Regions from separate parts of the Enterococcus sp. AZ196 genome, predicted to be linked through region 1. Evidence: predicted binding sites of a transcription regulator. Region 1 holds the regulator's gene; the other holds the start of a gene.
What was found. The regulator HrcA, encoded in region 1, represses chaperone genes, less so after heat shock. The targets are predictions, from matches to a motif close to TTAGCACTCNNNNNNNNNGAGTGCTAA.

Region 1 (4,269 bases):
AGGAAAAAGATTTTCAGAATGTAACGATTGACTTGATTTATGCTTTGCCAGGGCAGACTTTGGAGAGTTTCCGAGATACCGTGACGCGAGCGTTGACATTAGATTTACCCCACTATGCGCTATATTCATTAATATTGGAAAATCAAACGATGTTCATGAATTGGGTTCGTCGAGGTAAGATGCAGTTGCCAGAGCAGGACTTAGAAGCGCAGATGTATGCAGAAACGATTGAAACGATGGAAAAAAATGGACGTATGCAATATGAAATTAGTAATTTTGCCAAACCTGGTTTTGAAAGTCAACATAACCTCGTTTATTGGGACAATCGGAATTATTTTGGACTTGGTGCGGGAGCGAGCGGTTATATTGGAAATCGGCGGTATAAAAATCGTGGTCCTATTCAGCATTATTTAAAAGCATTGAGTGAAGGAAATTTACCAACGCTCGAAGAAGAATTATTAACTCAAAAAGAACAAATTGAGGAAGAGATGTTTTTAGGCTTAAGAAAAATTTTAGGAGTAGAAAAGGCGAAATTCATGAAACGATTTGGTCGAAGCTTAACGGATGTCTATGGAGAAGTTATTACTGACTTGAAAGAGCAAAACCTTTTAGCAGAGACAGATTCGCGAGTCTTTTTAACAAAAGATGGATTATTTCGAGGAAATGATGTTTTCGAAAAATTTTTATTGCAGAAGAACGATTAGCACTCTTGGTACGAGAGTGCTAATTTTTTGTATTTTTCCCTTGACTTATAAGACAGATGTGGTATATTAATAATCGAGTTAGCACTTAAAAAGAAAGAGTGCTAACTAAAGGATGAGAAGAATGTTAACGGAAAGACAAAAACTGATTCTCAGCTTAATCATCCAAGACTTTACCAACACAGGACAGCCAGTTGGATCAAAAAGTTTAATGGAAGAAGGCGTAAAAGCAAGTTCCGCAACTATTCGTAATGACATGAAAGCTTTAGAAGAGGTAGGTCTGCTAGAGAAGACCCATTCTTCATCAGGAAGGATTCCTTCGGCTTTAGGTTATCGTTATTTTGTGGACCACCTATTAACGCCAGCAAAGGTGAGTAATCAAGAAGTAGATCAGATACGCAGATCGTTAAAGAAAGATATCCATGAAATTGATGATATCATTCAGCAATCTGCAAAAATACTTTCACAAGTTACTAGCTATACGGCGTTTTCGCTAGGTCCTGAAATGAAAGATCGGACATTGACTGGTTTTCGGATTGTTCCATTAAACGATCGTCAAATTTTGGCGATCATTGTTACAGACAAGGGAAACGTTGAGAGCCAAGTTTTTCGTATACCTGAAAATGTTGACAGTCAGGATTTGGAAAAAATGGTTCGTATCATCAATGATCGTTTGGTAGGGCAGCCGTTAATTAATGTCTACCAAAAATTGAGAACGGAAATTCCAATGATCTTACATCGCTATTTTCAAACGACCGAAGGAATTAGTCATTTGTTTGATGTCATTTTGAATGACGCCTTTGAGGACAAGGTTTTTGTAAGCGGACGAATGAATATATTGAATTTCAATCCGGATCAAGATGTTAATCATGTCAAATCTATGTACTCATTGATGCAAAATTCCGGTGAACTGACGCAGTTGCTGTTGCCATCTGATAATAGCATTCACGTTAGAATTGGAACGGAGATGGGGAATGATTTGTTTGATCAATTAAGTATGATTCAGGCGAATTATGAAATTCGTGGACACGGACGAGGCACCATTGCATTACTGGGTCCAACATCAATGCCGTATTCAAAAATTTTTGGCCTATTGGAAGTTTTTCGATATGAGTTAACAAATGCATTGGATGATTATTATCGTTCTTTGGATTTGTATCACTAGAAACGATTCCTAAAAAGAAAGGAAGTACGCGTAGTGGCAGAAGAGAAGAAGCAAGAAGAAGTAGAAAAAACTAAAGCTGAGGACAATGAAACAACAGATAAAGTTGTAGAAAACGAATCAGCAGAAATTGAAGCGGAAGAAATCGACATCCCAGAAATTTCAGAGGTAGAAGAATTGACCAAAAAGTTCAATGAAATGGAAGATAAGTTCTTGCGAGCTCGTGCTGAGATCGCGAATATGTCTAACCGCAACAAAAATGAACGAGAACAATTAGTTCGTTACCGTTCACAAGATCTTGGAAAGAAATTATTGACCTCGATCGACAACTTAGAAAGAGCCTTGGCGACCGAAGTAACAGACGATCAAGGTGCCAGCCTGAAAAAAGGTGTTGAAATGGTTCTTGAGAGTTTGACGGTTGCCTTGAAAGAAGAAGGAATTACAGAAATCAAGGCTGAAGGCGAAAGCTTTGATCCTAATCTGCATCAAGCAGTTCAAACTGTACCAGCAGATAATGATCATAAAGCTGATACAATCGTCAATGTATTACAAAAAGGGTACCAACTTCACGATCGCGTGTTGCGTCCAGCAATGGTGATCGTAGCTCAATAATAAACATCTAATTAAACTAAACATATATGAAAAAGGAGATTTTCAACTATGAGTAAAATTATCGGTATTGACTTAGGTACAACTAACTCAGCAGTCGCTGTCTTAGAAGGCGGAGAAGCTAAAATTATTACAAATCCAGAAGGAAATCGTACAACACCATCTGTTGTTTCATTTAAAAATGGCGAAATCCAAGTCGGTGAAGTAGCAAAACGTCAAGCAGTTACAAACCCACATACGATTTCATCAATCAAACGTCACATGGGTGAAGCTGGATATAAAGTAGAAGCAGACGGCAAAAACTATACACCGCAAGAAATTTCTGCGATGGTATTACAATACATCAAAGGTTTCGCTGAAGATTACTTAGGGGAAAAAGTTGAAAAAGCAGTTATCACTGTGCCTGCTTACTTCAATGACTCACAACGTCAAGCAACAAAAGACGCTGGTAAAATCGCTGGTTTAGAAGTTGAACGGATCGTCAATGAACCAACTGCTGCAGCTTTAGCTTACGGCTTAGATAAAACAGATAAAGATGAAAAAATCTTAGTATTTGACCTTGGTGGTGGTACTTTCGACGTTTCTATTCTTGAATTAGGAGACGGGGTCTTCGATGTATTATCGACTGCAGGAGATAACAGCCTAGGTGGAGATGACTTTGATAATAAGATCATTGATTACTTAGTTGCTGATTTCAAACAAGCAAACGGCATTGATTTATCTAAAGATAAAATGGCTATGCAACGTTTGAAAGACGCTGCTGAAAAAGCGAAAAAGGACTTATCCGGTGTTAGCTCAACTCAAATTAGCTTGCCATTTATCACTGCAGGCGATGCTGGTCCATTGCATTTAGAAACAACACTTTCTCGTGCGAAATTCGATGAGATCACTGCTGACTTAGTTGAACGTACTAAAGCTCCGGTCCGTCAAGCGTTGAAAGATGCCGGCTTATCTCAATCTGATATCGACGAAGTTATTTTAGTCGGTGGTTCTACTCGTATTCCGGCAGTTGTTGAAGCTGTACGTAAAGAAACTGGCAAAGAACCTAACAAATCGGTTAACCCAGATGAAGTAGTTGCTATGGGAGCTGCAATTCAGGGTGGCGTTATCACTGGGGATGTTAAAGATGTTGTCTTACTAGACGTAACTCCATTATCATTAGGTATTGAAACAATGGGTGGCGTGTTCACTAAACTGATTGATCGCAACACAACGATCCCTACAAGCAAATCACAAGTATTCTCAACAGCTGCTGATAACCAACCTGCTGTAGACATTCACGTGTTACAAGGTGAACGTCCAATGGCTGCTGACAATAAAACATTAGGTCGTTTCCAATTAACCGATATTCCAGCTGCACCTCGTGGAATCCCTCAAATCGAAGTTACATTTGATATCGACAAAAACGGTATCGTAAATGTATCTGCGAAAGACCTAGGAACACAGAAAGAGCAAAAAATCACGATCAAGTCTTCATCTGGTTTATCAGACGATGAAATCGAACGTATGGTGAAAGATGCTGAAGCAAATGCGGATGCTGATAAAGCTCGTAAAGAAGAAGTAGACCTACGTAATGACGTTGACGCTCTATTGTTCTCTGTTGATAAAACATTGAAAGAATTAGAAGGAAAAGTTGACGCTGATGAAGTTAAGAAGGCTGAAGATGCTAGAGATGAACTAAAAACAGCGGTTGAAGCAAACGATATTGAACAAATGAAAGAAAAACGTGATGCTTTGAATGAAATCGTACAAAACTTAACGGTTAAACTTTATGAACAAGCAGCACAACAACAAGCA
Region 2 (4,269 bases), 270 kb from region 1:
AAAGAATTAGATGATGCCAATGCGTTGATATCAATGTGTTGTGAGTATACTAAAAATAAGTATCAGAATGCCAAGTCCAGCAAACTAGGAAAATCAATCTCTTTTGAAGTAACGGATCAAGATATCTTACAGGATATCAAAGAACTGGCAGCACTCAGAGCTCGTTCAACTAAAAAAACTAACAATGCCTAAGATATTCTTCTTGGGCACTTTTTGTGCTCAAGCTAAACTTGTTATTGCGAATCGAACTTAAATAATTGAAAATAGAGAAGGAAGTAAGAATCTCTTTTTTGGGAAATGAGTAAGTATGTGAATTTTGAACGTATAATTAAAAAGATAACTATTTGACTAAGGAGTTAGCTAATGGAAGATTATCAAAGAAAACGTTATGTTGCGGCGGCATCAACATTAAGCAAAAAGTTGGAACGGCGGAATTTTCAGCCAATTATTTGTCAGAACCTGTTGGAAGCGAGAGAACAGGCGATGAAGATCATTGATCCTGATAAATCAGTGGGTTTTGGCGGTTCGATTACTGTAGAGCAATCTGGTGTAATTGAAGAGCTATACAAAAGAGGGCAAAAGATCATTGATCGAGAAAGAACAAAATCACCAGAAGAGCGACATCAAGTGATGAAACAAGCATTGCTTTCTGATTATTTTTTAACGAGTATTAACGGAATCACTGAAGAGGGGGAGCTAGTAAATATCGATAGCGTAGGAAATCGTGTGGCTGCTCTGACCTATGGTCCAGATAAAGTACTGGCCTTTGTCAGTATGCGAAAAGTTTATGGAGATTTAACTGCGACAGTAGAAATGGTAAGAAAAAATACGGCCCCATTAAATGCTCACCGTTTAGGATTACAGAAAACACCATGCATCAAAAAAGGTCTCTGCGGTGATTGTCTTCAAACAGAATGCATTTGCAATACGCTTGTCATCACACGACGTTCAATGGCAAAAGATCGTATCGTTATTTTCTTGATCATTGATGAAGTTGGCCTATAAGAAAATAGCGAGTCAAACAAAATTAAAAACCGAGGAATTTTCCTCGGTTTCTTGTCGTTTAGCTTAAAGAGCTGCTATTTTCCATCACTTCATCGATCAGACCATAAGCTTTTGCTTCTTCGGCCGTCATGAAGTTATCACGATCGGTGTCGCGTTCGATTACTTCGATCGGTTGACCAGTACGTTCAGACAAAATGTTGTTCAAACGTTCACGCGTTTTTAAAATGTGACGTGCGGCAATTTCGATTTCAGTAGCTTGTCCCTGTGCACCACCTAGTGGTTGGTGAATCATGATCTCAGCATTTGGCAATGCAAACCTTTTGCCCTTAGCGCCAGCTGTCAGTAGGAAGCTTCCCATTGAAGCGGCCATACCAAGTACAATAGTTTGTACATCAGCTTTTACAAAGTTCATAGTATCGAAAATTGCTAAGCCAGCAGAAACGCTACCGCCTGGAGAGTTGATGTAAAGATAAATATCTTTTTCAGAATCTTGGGCATCCAAGAATAATAATTGGGCGATGATGGTGTTCGCCATATCGTCGTTCACTTGACCACTCAGCATAATGATGCGATCTTTTAATAAACGAGAATAAATGTCGTAAGCACGTTCGCCACGAGATGATTGTTCAATGACTGTAGGAACTAAATTCATAGTGAATCCTCCTTAAAATATTGTTCGTAAATTATTTTAGCACAAACGAGGTTAGATTGCTAAAACTTAAAGAAAGTATACAACGTTGGTCAGTTTTGGTCAAATAGAAGGCTCCGTTTTTTTAAACGGGTCAAACTATCCTAGAAACATGAAAATATGGTACTATTAATACCGATGATAACAGGATGTCAGATTGCCGCATTTTTATAAATTCTTCAGTGGGATGATAGACGTGTTGAGAATCAGTTTACTTTTGTAAGGAATAATTCCATAAGTATGAATTAGGAGGAAAAAACGTGGAAATCGCATTTATTGGACTAATTGGTGTATTGATTGGAGCAGGATTGACAGGTCTTGCCGTTTATTTTGTTTTTAAGTATATCGACTTGCGCCATCAACGTGAAAGAGAATTGGAGCATCAGGTTAAAGAAATTGAAACAATCAATCTTTTAAACAAAAAAGTGAATGAGATTTTATCCAAACGAAATGTTTTAATGCAAGATTATGTGACGTTTAATTCGTTCGATGACTGTTACATTACGATTGATGATTTCATTTATTTAAATTCTTTTGCTGCTCAAAATAATTTTTACTTGCCAAATTATTTAATCGAAGAGTTTTTCAAAAATATCTCTCACCGAAAAGTTATTTTATCTCCCGAGGAAACCGTTAAGATCGGCGGTTATACTTATAAGGGCGGACGGATTGTCATGGAGACTTTCTCTGAGCAGCTTTTAGAGATACTAGATGAAAAGAAACAGCAGTTAGCTCGCTCGACTAAACAGCCTTTACGTTATTTCAATGTACAATAGCGTTTTACAAGTGGACGTGGAAAGATTTAAAACTAATTCATTTAATAGATTATGAACGAGGTGGTATTGGATGACAGTTATTATTGCTCATCGTGGGAGTGCAGGCACTCATCCTGAGAACACATTGCCGGCATTCATGGAGGCGGTACGGACTGGTACGGATGGCATCGAATTGGATGTTCATCTAACAGCCGACCAGCAGTTAGTCGTTATTCATGATGAAAGTGTTGATCGCACAACTGATGGCAAAGGGCTGATTCGAGAGTTAACATTAAAAGAAATCAAAGAACTGGATGCCGGCAGCTGGTTTGATGAAAAATATCAGGCGACTAAAATATCGACACTGCAGGAAGTTCTGAATTTATTGCTGCAGATGCGTTTTCGTGGCTTCTTATGTATTGAAATTAAGACGAATAAATTTCATTACCCAGGAATTGAAGAAAAAATATCGAAAGTCATGACAAGTAAGGAGTGGCCATTCACGTATTGGTACACGAGTTTTAATATTGACTCTTTGCGAATCATGCATGAGTACGAGCCGGATATACAATATGATTTGATTCAGAAAAATGATCTGGAAAAATATCAGACTGTCTTAGAGACGGACTTTATTGAGGGCTTGCATCCGAGCTATGATTGGGTAAAACAGCATCCTGAGATTGTTAAGAATTATGAAAAAGCTATTCGACCTTGGACACCCAATCTTTACGAAACCATGATGACTTGTTATGAAAATAATTTGGCCGGTATAATTACCGATTTTCCGGAAAAAGCCATCCGTACAAGAAGCAGGTTCAAACAATGAAGGTAATAACAATCGTTGGACCAACTGCGGTTGGTAAGACAAGCTTGAGTATTGACTTGGCAAAAAAGTTCAATGGAGAGATTATTAGCGGAGATTCTATGCAAGTATATCGTGGGTTAGATATCGGAACTGCTAAAGTGACTCCGAGTGAAATGGCTGGGATTGCCCATCATTTGATCGACGTGAAGAATGTTGATGAAAATTATTCTGCTGCGGATTTTCAGAAAACGGCTAGAAGAACAATTGAGGAAATCAGTCGCAGAGGTAAAGTACCAATCGTCGTGGGGGGGACTGGTTTATATATCCAATCCTTATTGTGGGATTATAAGCTTGGTAGCGAAGGAGAAGCTATAGATAATACACTCCGGATTAAATATGAAGCTTTTGCAGATAATAATGGGAATGAAGCATTGTGGCAAAAACTGCAAGCCGCAGATTCTCTGGCTGCGAAGAAGATTCATTACAACAATCGTAAAAAAGTGATTCGAGCGTTAGAGGTTTTTGAGACAACAGGGCACTCTATTCTCGAACCAAAGGAACAGCCTCAAAAGCTTTATGACAGTTTTATAGTCGGTTTAAACACGGATCGAGCGATTTTGTATCAGCGGATCAATGAGCGTGTTGACTTAATGGTTGAACAGGGCTTGCTAGAGGAAGCTAAAAAATTGGCTAAAACCCCTGAAGTGCAAGCTGCTCAAGGAATCGGCTATAAAGAACTATTTCCTTATTTTTCTGGGAAAACCTCGTTGGAATCGGCATTGGAAGAAATAAAATTACATTCGCGTCGCTATGCTAAACGCCAATTGACTTGGTTTCGTAATCGTATGTCCGTCCATTGGTATGATCTAGTTCAGCAACCAGATACAATTTTAGAGATCGAAGCAACCATAGCCAAGTGGCTAGCAGAAGATAAAGCGACACTTTCAATTGAGGATGTTTAATTGATAAAGTGCCATTATAAAGGAATTAGTACATCATAGAATAGAAATTTAGGA

Region 2: clpP (ATP-dependent Clp endopeptidase proteolytic subunit ClpP) is a predicted target of HrcA. The motif match lies at 1,694-1,720, and genes of this name have one in related genera.

Annotation. Positions count from the first base shown of each region.
Region 1 is NZ_JBIPAM010000001.1:910,702-914,970, reverse strand. Features, by position in the region: gene hemW (radical SAM family heme chaperone HemW) at 1-704, shown strand, start outside; gene hrcA (heat-inducible transcriptional repressor HrcA) at 826-1,866, shown strand; gene grpE (nucleotide exchange factor GrpE) at 1,900-2,475, shown strand; gene dnaK (molecular chaperone DnaK) at 2,524-4,269, shown strand, end outside.
Region 2 is NZ_JBIPAM010000001.1:1,180,402-1,184,670, reverse strand. Features, by position in the region: gene IGI67_RS05790 (DUF3788 domain-containing protein) at 1-192, shown strand, start outside; gene IGI67_RS05785 (lactate utilization protein) at 364-1,005, shown strand; gene clpP (ATP-dependent Clp endopeptidase proteolytic subunit ClpP) at 1,064-1,657, opposite strand; gene IGI67_RS05775 (hypothetical protein) at 1,954-2,469, shown strand; gene IGI67_RS05770 (glycerophosphodiester phosphodiesterase) at 2,540-3,274, shown strand; gene miaA (tRNA (adenosine(37)-N6)-dimethylallyltransferase MiaA) at 3,271-4,215, shown strand.